One region of the Streptomyces sp. NPDC021225 genome, then DNA from elsewhere that is predicted to be linked to it. Evidence: riboswitches for the same ligand, from Rfam matches in the RefSeq annotation. Region 1 holds a riboswitch; the other holds the start of a gene.

Region 1 (7,004 bases):
TGATGAAAAACACTGGCGACTTCAAGCCTACCCCGGCTGGGTTAAAATGCCAGGTCATATCCGTGCATATGGCAGAGAATCGGCGAAAATCCCCTCGCCCCGGCGGGCCGGATAAGTGCTTGTCCGCAATACCGGGGACAGGTACGTGAAACAAGACGGGAACACTTGTCGTATAAACTCGGCAACCGAGGCAGAGAGACAACGCCCTGATGTCCCGTCAGGCCCCTCTGACCCGCACACTCCGACAGCGCCATCCGCACCTGGCACGCCAGCGCTCCACCGTGTCTCCGAAGTGAGAGGCGACCCACCATGCCGCTGCACGTCCCTCCGGCTCCAGCGCCTGCTCTGAACAGCATCCGCACGGCCCTTGGCTCTCCCACCGCCGTCCGTACCCCGCTCCTCGGCTCCCTGGACGGACCGTTCGAGCTCGAACTCCCGCTCCCCGTCCACGTCCTGGACGACATCACCGCCCCCGACGGCCCGCCGACGGCGCGGCTCACCGGATGGCGGTTCCTGATCCGCGACACCGAGCGGACGGTGGCCTCCGCCGAGGCGATGCTGACCGCCGACGGCTGGGTCTTCTCGCAATTCTCCGAAGGCCCGTACGTGTCGTCGGCCGAACTGGCGCTGAGCCAGGCCGAGTCGCTGTCCTCGGTCCATCAGCCCAGGCTGCTGTCCATCCCGGAGCTGTACATGCTGACGCTGTGGCTGCGCGGCGACCCGACCGCCGACGCCTCCGAAGGCCACCTCGCCGCGGAAGACCTGCTGGTGCCGCTGACCCCCGCCCCGCCGGGCATCGCCGCCCACCGCGCGTACCGCGCGGCGGATCTGCTGCCGGTGCTCACGCTCCGGCTGACGCGGACGCCGCTGCTCGGCTCGTCGGCCTGACGGCCCGCGGCGCCCGCCGCCGCCCCGCGCCCGAGCGCCCCGTGATCCGAGGATCACGGGGCGCTCCGCTGCGGGCTCGTAACAGTCCCGTCAGGATGAACCGTCCACTCGTGTGATGCGTCATTATCAAGCGAGTACCGGTGCCGTGAAATCCCTGCGGAAACCGGCCCGTAGGGCAACACTTGGAGCATCCGACCGACTGACCAACGGGGGGCGGCCATGACTGCCGCAGCAAGCCACAGGACACTTTCCACATCGCAGCGAGAGATCTCTTCCATGTGCCAGCATCAGCCCGCGTGCCCGTCAGCCGACTCCGCCGACCGGGAGGCCGCCCACCTCGTGGCGCACCACCCCGAGCAGGGCTGGAGCCTGCTGTGCAATGGCGTCCTGCTCTTCGAGGACACCGGCGAGCTGCTGCCGGACGGACAGATCATCGCCCCGCGCCGGCCGCTGGGCGCCGAGCGCGTCGCCACCGCGGCCTGACCATCGCGGTCTGACCCTCGCGGTCTGACCACCACGGCCCGGCGCTCCGACCGGGCCCGCGCTCCATCAGGGGCCGGCCGGCGTGTCCGCCGCACCGGCCCCGTACCCGACCGCGCCCGGCGGGTCAGCTCTCGTACGACTCCAGCGGCGGGCAGGAGCAGACCAGGTTGCGGTCCCCGAAGGCGCCGTCGATGCGCCGCACCGGCGGCCAGTACTTGTCCGCCGCCGACACCCCGGCCGGGAACGCCGCCTCCGCGCGGGTGTAGGGGTGCTCCCACTCCCCGCTCAGCGCGGCCGCCGTGTGCGGGGCGTTCCGCAGCGGGTTGTCGTCCTTGGGCCACTCCCCCGAGCCCACCTTCTCGATCTCCGCCCGGATGGCGATCATCGCCTCGCAGAACCGGTCCAGCTCCGCCAGGTCCTCGCTCTCCGTCGGCTCGATCATCAGCGTGCCGGCCACCGGGAACGACATCGTGGGCGCGTGGAACCCGTAGTCGACCAGCCGCTTGGCCACATCGTCGACGCTCACGCCGGTCGCCTTGGTCAGCGGCCGCAGATCGATGATGCACTCGTGGGCGACGAGACCCCCGGGGCCGGTGTAGAGCACCGGGTAGTGCGGCTCCAGGCGCTTGGCGACGTAGTTGGCGCCGAGCACCGCCACCTGGGTGGCCCGGCGCAGCCCCTCGGCGCCCATCAGCCGGACGTACGCCCAGGAGATGGGCAGGATGCCCGCCGAGCCCCAGGGCGCGGCCGCGACCGGCCCCACGCCGGTCGCCGGGCCCGCCGCCGGCTGGAGCGGGTGGTTGGGGAGGTACGGCGCGAGGTGTTCGCGCACCGCGACAGGGCCCACGCCGGGACCGCCGCCGCCGTGCGGGATGCAGAAGGTCTTGTGCAGGTTCAGATGGGAGACATCACCGCCGAACCTGCCCGGCCGGGCCAGCCCCACCAGCGCGTTGAGGTTCGCGCCGTCCACATAGACCTGGCCGCCCGCGTCGTGCACGGCCGCGCAGATCTCGCTGATGTGCTCCTCGAACACGCCGTGGGTGGAGGGGTAGGTGACCATCAGGACGGCCAGTTCGTCGCCGTACTGCTCGATCTTGGCGCGCAGGTCGTCGGCGTCCACCTCGCCGTCCTCGCCGGTCCTGACCACGACGACCTTCATGCCCGCCATCACCGCGCTGGCGGCGTTGGTGCCGTGCGCGGAGGACGGGATGAGGCAGACGGTGCGCCGCTCCTCGCCGTTGGCGCGGTGGTAGGCGCGCACGGCCAGCAGCCCGGCCAGCTCGCCCTGCGACCCGGCGTTCGGCTGGAGGGAGACCTGGTCGTAGCCGGTGACCTCGGCCAGCCGCTCCTCCAGCTCGCGGATCAGCGTCAGATAGCCCTGGGCCTGCTCGACCGGCGCGAACGGATGCAGCGCGCCGAACTCCGGCCAGGTGACCGGCTCCATCTCCGTGGTGGCGTTGAGCTTCATGGTGCAGGAGCCGAGCGGGATCATGCCCCGGTCCAGCGCGTAGTCGCGGTCGGCCAGGCGCCGCAGATAGCGCAGCATCGCGGTCTCGGAGCGGTACTTGTGGAAGACCGGGTGGGTCAGATACGTGTCGGTGCGCAGCAGTTCGGCGGGGAGCGCGTCGGCCGCGGCGGCGTCGAGCTCGTCGATGGCGGGCAGGCCGCCGTCCACGCCGAAGGCCGACCAGACGGCGGCGAGCTGGGCGCGCCCGGTGGTCTCGTCGCAGGCGATGCCCACATGGTCGGCGTCGGTCAGGCGCAGGTTGACCCCGGCCTCGCGGGCCGCGGTGACGACCTCGGCGGCCCGGCCCGGGACATACGCGGTCAGGGTGTCGAAGAACGCGCCGTGCACGGTCTCGACGCCCCCGGCCCGCAGCCCCTCGGCGAGCACGGCCGCGTAGCGGTGGGTGCGCCGGGCGATGGTCGAAAGCCCTTCCGGGCCGTGGTAGACGGCGTACATGCCGGCCATCACGGCGAGCAGGACCTGGGCGGTGCAGATGTTGCTGGTGGCCTTCTCGCGGCGGATGTGCTGCTCGCGGGTCTGAAGGGCCAGGCGGTACGCCTTGTCGCCGTCGGCGTCGACGGAGACGCCGACCAGGCGGCCGGGCAGGCTGCGGGCGTAGACCTCGCGGACGGCCATGAACCCGGCGTGCGGGCCGCCGAAGCCCATCGGCACCCCGAACCGCTGGCTGTTGCCGACCGCGATGTCGGCGCCCAGCTCGCCGGGCGAGGTGAGGAGGGTGAGGGCGAGCAGATCGGCGGCGACGGTGACCACGGCGCCGAGCTCATGGGCCCGCTCGATGACCGGGCGCGGGTCGCGCACGGCGCCGGAGGCGCCCGGGTACTGGAGCAGCACGCCGAACACCCCGCGCTCGGCCACCTCGGCCGGTATGCCCGCCGAGAGGTCGGCGACGACCACCTCGACGCCGGTGGGCTCGGCGCGGGTCCGGATGACCGCGACGGTCTGCGGCAGAGTGTCGGCGTCGATCAGGAACACGCCCTGCTTGACCTTGCCCACCCGCCGCGACAGCGCCATGGCCTCGGCGGCGGCGGTGGCCTCGTCCAGCAGCGAGGCGCCGGCCGTGGGCAGCCCGGTGAGGTCCGCGACGACGGTCTGGAAGTTGAGCAGCGCCTCCAGCCGGCCCTGGGAGATCTCCGGCTGGTAGGGCGTGTACGCGGTGTACCAGGCGGGGCTCTCCAGCACATTGCGCAGGATCACCGGCGGGGTGAACGTGCCGTAGTAGCCGAGGCCGATCATCGGGGCGAGCAGCTGGTTGCGCTCGGCCAGACCGCGCAGCTCGGCCAGCACCTCGGCCTCGGTGCGGGCCGGGGGCAGCCCCAGCCCCTCGGCGCTCTTGATGACGTCCGGCACGGCGGCCTGGGTGAGCTCGTCGAGCGAGCCGAAGCCGACCTGCGCGAGCATCTTGGCCTGGGCCTCGGCGTCGGGTCCGATATGGCGCTGCTCAAACGGAGTACCGCGTTCCAGCTCGGTCAGCGAGGTGCGGTTGGCAGTCATCTGCGAGGCCTCCTGGTCTGTACGACCGACGAGGGGCACCACGGCGCGGGGTGCCCGAACGGCCTCCCCCTCTGTCATCTCAACCTGAGAGCTTCACCGGTTCGCGGGCGGCGATCCGGCTTTCACCGTCGGTGAGGAGGGGTTCCGGTGCTGTACTCGCCCGTGGCCCACCCTGCTTTCCAGAGTGACCTCACCCGCACGGTACGTGTGCCTGAGAGTTTCCGGGGAGGATTTGCTCCTTCGGCGCCTCCGACGACATCGTCGAAGAGCTCTCCCGCACGGGGTCTGCAGCCACCGTCAGCCTACCAGCGAGCCTGCCGCCAGGGGTTTTGGGCGAGCGCTCGAGTGGACGGGCACGGAATTGTGGCTTTTCTTAGATATCACGGCATTGACGATGAAACAGTCACCTATGGGAGAGAGTGTGCAGACCGACATCGATCCGCGGACCCTCATCGGCCGGAAGGCCTTGGACCGCGACGGCGCGAAGATCGGCACCGTGGACGAGGTCTACCTCGACGACGCGACCGGCGAGCCGGAGTGGGCCGCGGTACGCACCGGGCTGTTCAGCCGGGACGTGTTCGTGCCACTCGAACCGAGCGAGATCGTCGACGACACGCTGCGGGTGCCGTACGAGCGGGCGCTGATCAAGGACGCGCCGGACTTCGGAGTCGGCCGCCATCTGTCGCCCGAGCAGGAGTTGCAGCTCTACCACCACTACGGTCTCGACGTGAGCGGCTGACCCCGGCCCGGGCCCTGGCCCTGGACCTGGCTTTCGGCCGGGTCGGCCTCGGGGGCGTCGCTCACGGCGGGCCGGATCAGCGGCAGCGGCTCGCCCGGCTCCAACGCCGGGTCGTCGACCGCGAACGTCCGCACCCGGCCCGGCCGCGACCAGGGCTCCTCGAACCGCACGGTCACCCGGCCGACCCCGCTGCCCTGCACCCACCCCGCCCCGTACTCGGCGTGTCGCACATCGAGGCCGGGCAGCCAGCGGCGCGGCCTGGCGGTGTCGTCGGGCTCGTCGCTCCCCTCCAGGACCGCCGGGGCGGGCTCGGGTGTCCCTCCGGCCTCCCGCGCCCCCTCCGCGTCCTCCTGTGCCTCGTGGGCGGCCTGCGCGGCCTGGGCGAACAGATCCTCCTGGGTGTAGTCCGCCAGACCGCTCACGCCCACTCCCAGCAGCCGCACCCCCGCCGTGGTGTCCACGCCCTCCAGCAGCCGCGCCGCAGCCTCCCGCACCACCGTGGGGTCATCCGTCGGCCCGCGCAGCGTCTCGGACCGGGTCAGCGTGGAGAAGTCGTAACGCCGCACCTTGAGCACGACCGTGCGCCCCGAGCGGCCGGCCCCGCGCAGCCGCCGCACACACCGGTCGGCGAGCCGCGCCACCTCCACCTGCACCCGCGTGCGGTCGGTGAGGTCGACGTCGAAGGTGTCCTCCACCGATACGGACTTGGCGTCCCGCTCGGCGACCACCGGCCGGTCGTCCCGCCCCCAGGCCATGCCGTACAGCGACGCGCCATGGGCCTTGCCCAGCAGCCGCACCAGCTCCTCCTCCCCCGCCTCCCGGGTCTCGGCGACCGTGTGGATCCCGGCCCGGCGCAGCGCCTCCCCGGTGGCCGGACCCACCCCGGGGAGGGTCCGCACCGGCATCGGCCCCAGCAGCTCCCGCTCGGTCCCCGGCTGGATGAGCGTCAGTCCATCGGGCTTGGCCTGCTCGGAGGCGATCTTGGCGAGCATCTTGGACCCGGCCAGGCCCACCGAGCCGGTCAGCCCGGTCGCCGCCGCTATGTCCGCCCGCAGCCGCTCCCCCACGGCCCGCGCCGCCGCGGAGGTGGCCGGAACACCGCCCGCCTCCAGATCCACGAACGCCTCGTCCAGGCTCAGCGGCTCGACCAGCGGGGACAGCGCGCCCAGCAGGCCCATGACGGTGTCACTCACCTGGCGGTACAGGGAGAAGCGGGGGGTGAGATACGCCGCGTTCGGACAGAGGCGGCGGGCCTGGGCCATCGCCATGGCCGAGTGGACCCCGAACACCCGCGCCTCATAGGAGGCCGTGGCCACCACGCCGCGCGGCCCGAGGCCGCCGACGATCACCGGCTTGCCGCGCAGGCTGGGCTTGGCCGCCTGCTCCGCCGCGGCGTAAAAGGCATCCATGTCCAGATGCAGAATGGTCGGCGCACCCCTCACACCTACCGATGCTGCCGCATGCCACTGACACTCGCGGCCCGGGCGCGCGGCCCGGGCCGGACGGTCTCAGCCCGCGCGGTTGCGGCGCCGCGCCAGTTCGTCGGTGGGGTTGTGGCCCACCAGCGTCTCGCCGGTGTCCACCCGCTCGCCGTGCAGCTGGGCGAGCGCGCTCTCCACGTCCCGCCACACCACGCCCACGGCGATCCCGAAGACGCCCTGGCCGCCCTGGAGGAGGTCGACCACCTCGTCGGGCGAGGTGCACTCATATACCGTCGCGCCGTCGCTCATCAGCGTCATCTGGGCGAGGTCGTCCAGGCCGCGCGAGCGCAGGTGCTGAACGGCGGCCCTGATGTTCTGGAGGGACACGCCGGTGTCCAGCAACCGCTTGACGATCTTGAGGACGACGACGTCCCGGAAGCTGTAGAGCCGCTGG
Region 2 (7,004 bases), on a different contig from region 1:
TCCAGCTCGACGCCGACGAACAGCGCGGGCGGCTCCCCCTCGACGCTGGCCAGGGCGCGCCGGGCGGACCGCAACCCGGCCACCTTGCCGAACTCGAGCCCGGCGGCCGCCAGGAAGTCGACCGGCTCCTCCTGCCAGTCCGGCTCGAACAGGCGCACCCGGCCGCCGGTGACCGGGCCGTCCAGCTCGGAGCGCCCGGTGCGGCACAGCTCGGCCACGGCGGGCGGCGGAAGCGGAACGCCGACGGCGCCGCCGGGGTTCACGGCGATGCCGAGCTGGGGCGGCAGGCCGCGGGCGAACTCGACGGCCGGGGCGACGGTGAACGTCATATGGGCGCCGACGACCTGAAGGAACTGCTGCTCGGAGCTGAACACCGGCACATACGCGGCGCCTTCGATCTCCATGGTGGGCAGGTCCAGGTCACTGTTGTCCGGGCCGCCGCCGTTGGGCAGCGGGACCCAGACGTGGCTGCGGGCCAGGGTCTCGACGATCCGGGCGCCGGCGCCGGGGACGTCGACCGAGGCCGCGAGCACTTCCTCGAGCTCGTTGCCCGGGAACCCGGGAGCCTCGGAAAACGCAGGGAACGCACCGTCAGGGAACCCTCCGTGAGCCGGTGCTGGACCGTGCTGCTCCGGGATGCTCATTTCCGCCTCAACCGCCATCTCGTCCGACCTGCACAGGAACCCTAACGGCTGTATGGACTTGCGGCATCGGCGGCCGGTGATCTCCACAGCAAATCCCCAGGCCGAAGGGGAGGCAACGCCCGATCCCGGACAGCTTTTGACAGTCTTTTGACCATTTCTGAACGTAATCGTCAAGTTGCGCTCGGTTTGCGCCCCTCGCACCGTGGTGCCGAGTACGCCCATACGTCACCACAGCGAAGGAAGGTCTCATGATCCGCGCGTCTCGCAAGGCCGAAGTCCTCGTCACCTCTGTCATGGCCGGCTCCCTGCTGTTCGGCACCGCCGGTCTGTCCGCCGCCACGGTCGGCGGAAACGGGGGCACGGCCGGCGCCAAGGCCCCCGCCCCCACGGCGCTCGCCAAGGAGCCGCTGACCGCGGCCCAGACCCAGGCGATGCGCGATCTGCGCGTCCTCCTCGATCGGGTCGCCGACCTGGCCATGGCGGTGGAGGAGGCCCCCGGCGGGATGCTCTCCGAGGCCGAGCTGGTCAAGCACGCGACGGCGATCGACAGCGCGGTGAAGACCGCCCGCAAGTCCGCCGAGGCGGCCCAGGGCCCGAACGCCACCACGCAGGGCCGGGAGCGCCGCGACGACACGCCGCCCGGGCAGGAGCAGGGACAGGACCAGGGCCAGGGGCAGCAGCAGGGCCAGGGGCAGAACGCGGGCCAGGGCCAGGGCCAGGTCACCGTGCCGCCGCAGGCCGCCGACCAGGGCAACCAGAACAACCAGGGCATGAAGCCGCCCCAGGCCGCCGGGCAGGGAGAGACCGCGACCCCGCCGTACGCCCAGACCATGCCGACGGACGTCTCGACGGACCCGCTGGACGAGCTCCAGCGGGCGATCGACGACCTGCTGGACGCCGTCGCCGCGGGCGACGCGGACGCGGCCGCCGCGGCGCTCCCCCGTATCGGCGACGCCATCCTGGAGCTGCTCAACGCCCTCATCGGCCCGCTCCCCGGGATGGACCTCCCGATGACGCCCCCGATGCTGCCGCTCCCGGACGAGGCGTCGACCGTCGCCGTGGAGGCGTCCGCCCTCGCCGCCCGGACGCCCGCCCCGAAGCCGAACCCGGAGAAGCCCGGTACCGAGAAGCCCGGCGCCGCGGAGAAGCCCGGTACCGAGAAGCCGGGAGCCGCCGAGAAGCCGGGCACCGAGAAGCCGGGCGCCCAGGACCAGCAGGGTGCCCAGAAGCCCGGTGCCCAGAAGCCGAGCGCGAAGCCCAGCGCCCCGAACCAGAACGCCAACCAGCCCGGCGCCATGAGGCCCGGTCAGAAGCCCGCGGCGAAGCCCGCCGCGCCGAAGCCCTTCACCACCGCCGCCACCCCGCTGTCCGCCGCCGAGGCGACCGACGACGCCGTCGCCCCCATGCCGCTGCCGCGCCCGGTGGACGCAGCCTCCGACCAGGGTTGATGAAGGCCGTCTCCCCCTGCCCCGCCGCGCGTCACTCGAAGCCGATCCGGCGCAGTGCGCTCGCGGCCGTGCGGTCCAGCACCGCCACCGACGCGCAGCCTTCGGGCGGCCGCCCGCCCTCGGCGGCGACGACCAGCCGGCCCACCGCGCGGCGGTGCCGTCCGAAGGCGTAGCGAGAGACCGCACGGCCGCGCGCGGCCTGCCCCTCCAGGGCCACCGCGGCATCCACGTCCAGCAGCACCATGTGCAGCCGGCGGCCGGTGCGCCGGGCGTCGCGGGCCAGCCAGCGGCGCACCCAGGAGAGGGTGCCGCAGTCGTGCACCACGACGCTGGCGCCCGAGCGCAGCGCCCGGCGCAGCCCGGCGTAGTGGGCGCAGCGCACCAGCGGGCGGTAGAGGGCGTACGGCAGCCAGCGGGGCAGCCGCCGCTCCCAGCGCTCGCGGGCGTCCTGTGAGTCCACCCGCAGCACCGGGCCGCCGGACTGGTCGAGGCCGGGCACGGCCTGGCCGATCATGGTGCTCTTGCCGCTGCCGGGCAGGCCGGAGGCGACCACCATGTCCCCGGTGCGGTAGCGCAGCTCGCGCGCGCCGAGTCCGGGTCTGGACCCGCGGCCGGGTCCGGGCCCGGGCCCGGCCGCGCCGCCGCCGTCGCCGTCACCGCCGCCGCCGTCGCCGTCGCTGCCGCCGCCGCGCAGGTCGTGCACCGCCGCCCGGCGCCCCGGTCTGATCACGCCCCCGGTTGGCGCCGCGCCCTGCGTCACCGGCAGGGGCCCACATGTCGTCCCGTACGTACCCTGCCCCTGCACCGTGATCGTCCTCCTAGGTCGGTCACTGCGGCTCGTCACCGAAGAGTGTCAAGAAAAGGTAATGTCCTTCAAGGTGGTCTTCCTGTGGGCCGGACTTTCATGCCTTGTGAATCGGGGTGAGCGGCGGCGCGGGGCGAGCGGGTCTTCCCTTCTCGGGCGTACGTGCGATGATGTTGCGCGCAACTCCATACCGGCCGCTTGAATCCGCGCGGGAGAGTCCTCGGCCACCGGCAGCAGTGCCGGCCGTCCGGGGCGCCGAAGGAGCAAGTCCTCCCTTGAATCTCTCAGGCCCCGATACCGCGCGGGCGAGGCAGATCTGAAAAGCGAGCCGCTGGCGTGGCTCCACCCACGGTGCAAGCCGGACCGCTCTCCGCGACGACGTCTCCGACGCCGGCCGGGAGAAGGGGTCACGGCGAACCTCTCAGGTTCCGATGACAGATGGGGAGGACTCGTCCTCGTCGTCCTCGTCGCCGTCCCGCCCTGGAGCCAGCCCCATGACCGACGCCCCGTCCCCCTCGTCTCCCCCGTCCGCCTCGTCCGGCCCCCGCCGTACCGCGCTGGACGCGACGCACCGCGCGCTCGGCGCCACCATGACCGACTTCGCCGGCTGGGAGATGCCGCTGCGCTACGGAAGCGAGCGCGACGAGCACACCGCGGTGCGCACCCGCGCCGGACTCTTCGACCTCTCCCATATGGGCGAGATCACACTCACCGGGCCACAGGCCGCCGCCGCCCTGGACCGGGCGCTGGTGGGCCATCTGTCGGCGCTCGCCATCGGCCGGGCCCGCTACACCATGATCTGCGACGCCGAGGGCGGCATCCTGGACGACCTGATCGTCTACCGCCTCGGTGACCAGGAGTTCCTGGTGGTCGCCAACGCCTCGAACGCCCAGGTGGTGCTGGACGCGCTGACCGAGCGCGCCGCGGGCCTGGACGCGGCCGTGCGGGACGACCGTGACGCCTATGCGCTGATCGCCGTCCAGGGGCCGGCCTCGGCCACGATCCTGAGCGGCCTGACCGACGCCGACCTGGACGGCCTCAAGTACTACGCGGGCCTGCCGGGCACGGTCGCGGGCGTCCCGGCGCTGATCGCCCGCACCGGCTACACCGGCGAGGACGGCTTCGAGCTGTTCGTCTCGCCGAAGGACGCCGAGCGGCTGTGGCAGGCGCTGACCGAGGCGGGCGCCCCGGCCGGGCTGATCCCGTGCGGTCTTTCCTGCCGGGACACGCTGCGCCTGGAGGCCGGGATGCCGCTGTACGGGCATGAGCTGACCCGCGGGACCACGCCGTTCGACGCGGGGCTCGGCCGGGTGGTGAAGTTCGGCAAGCCCGGTGACTTCACCGGGCGCGCGGCCCTGGAGACGGCGGCGCGGCAGGCCGAGACCGCCCCGCCGCGGGCGCTGGTCGGCCTGGTCGCGGCGGGCCGCCGGGTCCCGCGCGCGGGGTACGCGGTCGTCGGCGCGGACGGCACGGTGATCGGCGAGGTCACCTCGGGCGCGCCCTCGCCCACCCTCGGGAAGCCGATCGCGATGGCGTATGTGGACGCCGGGCACGCCGCGCCGGGCACGGCGGGGGTGTCGGTGGACATCCGGGGCACCCATGAGCCGTACGAGGTCGTGGCCCTCCCCTTCTACAAGCGGCGCTGAGCGCCCGTCGCGGCCGCCGCCGCTCCTACCGCCTGTCCCACCAGGCAAGACCCGTTTCCCAAGCACTCCCCCGTATCCAGGAGAATCGGACTATGAACAACCCCCAGCAGCTGCGTTACAGCAAGGAGCACGAGTGGCTGTCGGCCGCCGACGCGGACGGTGTGTCGACGGTCGGCATCACCGAGTTCGCGGCCAACTCGCTCGGCGACGTCGTCTTCGTCCAGCTCCCTGAGGTCGGCACGACGGTCACCGCGGGCGAGACCTGCGGCGAGCTGGAGTCCACGAAATCCGTCAGCGATCTCTACGCGCCGGTCTCCGGCGAGGTCACCGAGGTCAACGAGGACGTGGTGAACGACCCGGCGCTGGTGAATTCCGCCCCCTTCGAGGGCGGCTGGCTGTTCAAGGTGAAGGTGACGGACGAGCCGGACGAGCTGCTCTCCGCCGACGCTTACTCCTCCTTCACCGAAAACTGACCCCCTCCTTCGATCGGGACCCTGATGTCGCTTCTCAACAGCTCCCTGCACGAGCTCGACCCGGACGTAGCCGCCGCGGTCGACGCCGAACTCCACCGCCAGCAGTCCACCCTGGAGATGATCGCCTCGGAGAACTTCGCTCCGGTCGCGGTCATGGAGGCCCAGGGCTCGGTCCTGACCAACAAGTACGCCGAGGGCTACCCGGGCCGCCGCTACTACGGCGGCTGTGAGCACGTCGACGTGGTCGAGCAGATCGCCATCGACCGCGTCAAGGCGCTGTTCGGCGCCGAGCACGCCAACGTGCAGCCGCACTCCGGCGCGCAGGCCAACGCGGCCGCGATGTTCGCACTGCTCTCCCCCGGTGACACCATCCTGGGCCTGAACCTGGCGCACGGTGGTCACCTCACCCACGGGATGAAGATCAACTTCTCCGGCAAGCTCTACAACGTGGTGCCCTACCACGTGGACGCCGAGACCGGCCTGGTCGACATGGACGAGGTCGAGCGGCTGGCCAAGGAGCACCGCCCCAAGCTGGTGATCGCGGGCTGGTCCGCGTACCCGCGCCAGCTGGACTTCGCCGCCTTCCGCCGGATCGCGGACGAGGTCGGCGCGTACCTGATGGTGGACATGGCCCACTTCGCGGGCCTGGTGGCGGCCGGACTGCACCCCTCCCCGGTGCCGCACGCCCATGTGGTGACCACCACCACCCACAAGACCCTCGGCGGCCCGCGCGGCGGGGTGATCCTGTCCACCGCCGAGCTGGCCAAGAAGATCAACTCCGCGGTCTTCCCCGGTCAGCAGGGCGGCCCGCTCGAGCATGTGGTCGCGGCGAAGGCCGTGGCCTTCAAGATCGCGGCGGGCGAGGAGTTCAAGGAGCGCCAGCAGCGCACCCTCGAAGGCGCGCGGCTCCTGGCCGAGCGGCTCACCCAGCCCGACGTGGCCAAGGCCGGGGTCTCCGTGCTGTCCGGCGGCACCGAGGTCCACCTCGTCCTGGTCGACCTGCGCGACTCGGAGCTGGACGGCCGGCAGGCCGAGGACCGGCTGCACGAGATCGGCATCACGGTCAACCGGAACGCCATCCCGAACGACCCGCGCCCCCCGATGGTCACCTCCGGCCTGCGCATCGGCACCCCGGCGCTGGCCACCCGCGGCTTCACCGCCGACGACTTCCGCGAGGTCGCCGACATCATCGCCGCGGCGCTCCAGCCGTCCTACGACGCGGAGGGGCTGAAGGCGCGCGTCACCGCGCTCGCCGACAAGCACCCTCTGTACCCGGACCTGAAGAAGTAATCGGGCCCGCAAGGTGTGTGGGGGCGCACCACCCCCGCGCCCCCACACACCCCGCACCACCACGCACGCACCCGCCGTGCAGACGCAAGGAGTTCACCGGTGGCCATCTCCGTCTTCGACCTCTTCTCGATCGGCATCGGCCCGTCCAGTTCCCACACGGTCGGCCCCATGCGCGCCGCGAGGATGTTCGTCCGCCGGCTGAAGAACGACGGCCTGCTGGCCCACACCGTCGCCGTACGCGCCGAACTCTTCGGCTCCCTCGGCGCCACCGGCCACGGCCACGGCACGCCCAAGGCCGTCCTCCTCGGCCTGGAGGGCCACTCCCCGCGCACCGTGGACGTCGAGACCGCCGACGACGAGGTGGACCGCATCCGCACCACCAAGCGGCTGCGGCTGCTCGACGCGGAGATCGGCACCGAGCACGAGATCGACTTCGACGAGTCCGCCGAGCTGGTGCTGCACCGCCGCCGCTCGCTGCCGTACCACGCCAACGGCATGACCCTGTTCGCGTACGACGCCGACGGCCGACCCCTCCTGGAGAAGACCTACTACTCCGTCGGCGGCGGCTTCGTCGTGGACGAGGACGCGGTCGGCGCGGACCGCATCAAGCTCGACGACACCGCGCTGAAGTACCCCTTCCGCACCGGCGACGAGCTGCTGCGCCTGTCCCGCGAGACCGGCCTGTCCATCTCCGCCCT

Evidence for each region. A riboswitch is a leader RNA that binds a small molecule or an ion and turns the genes downstream of it on or off. The one in region 1 is predicted to bind glycine.
Region 2: linked by a shared signal. The riboswitch ahead of gcvT (glycine cleavage system aminomethyltransferase GcvT) and the one ahead of gcvP (aminomethyl-transferring glycine dehydrogenase) in region 1 are both predicted to bind glycine.

What each region holds. Positions count from the first base shown of each region.
Region 1 covers NZ_JBIRPV010000004.1:8,602-15,605, reverse strand. The annotation lists gene ACH4S9_RS18670 (hypothetical protein) at 310-888, shown strand; gene ACH4S9_RS18665 (DUF5999 family protein) at 1,165-1,371, shown strand; gene gcvP (aminomethyl-transferring glycine dehydrogenase) at 1,496-4,390, opposite strand; glycine riboswitch at 4,580-4,677, opposite strand; gene ACH4S9_RS18655 (PRC-barrel domain-containing protein) at 4,800-5,129, shown strand; gene ACH4S9_RS18650 (DNA polymerase IV) at 5,105-6,571, opposite strand; gene ACH4S9_RS18645 (MerR family transcriptional regulator) at 6,638-7,004, opposite strand, start outside.
Region 2 covers NZ_JBIRPV010000002.1:1,170,710-1,177,713, reverse strand. The annotation lists gene ACH4S9_RS13335 (enhanced serine sensitivity protein SseB) at 1-644, opposite strand, end outside; gene ACH4S9_RS13330 (hypothetical protein) at 893-2,092, shown strand; gene ACH4S9_RS13325 (AAA family ATPase) at 2,124-2,903, opposite strand; glycine riboswitch at 3,097-3,207, shown strand; gene gcvT (glycine cleavage system aminomethyltransferase GcvT) at 3,392-4,543, shown strand; gene gcvH (glycine cleavage system protein GcvH) at 4,636-5,016, shown strand; gene glyA (serine hydroxymethyltransferase) at 5,041-6,306, shown strand; gene ACH4S9_RS13305 (L-serine ammonia-lyase) at 6,406-7,004, shown strand, end outside.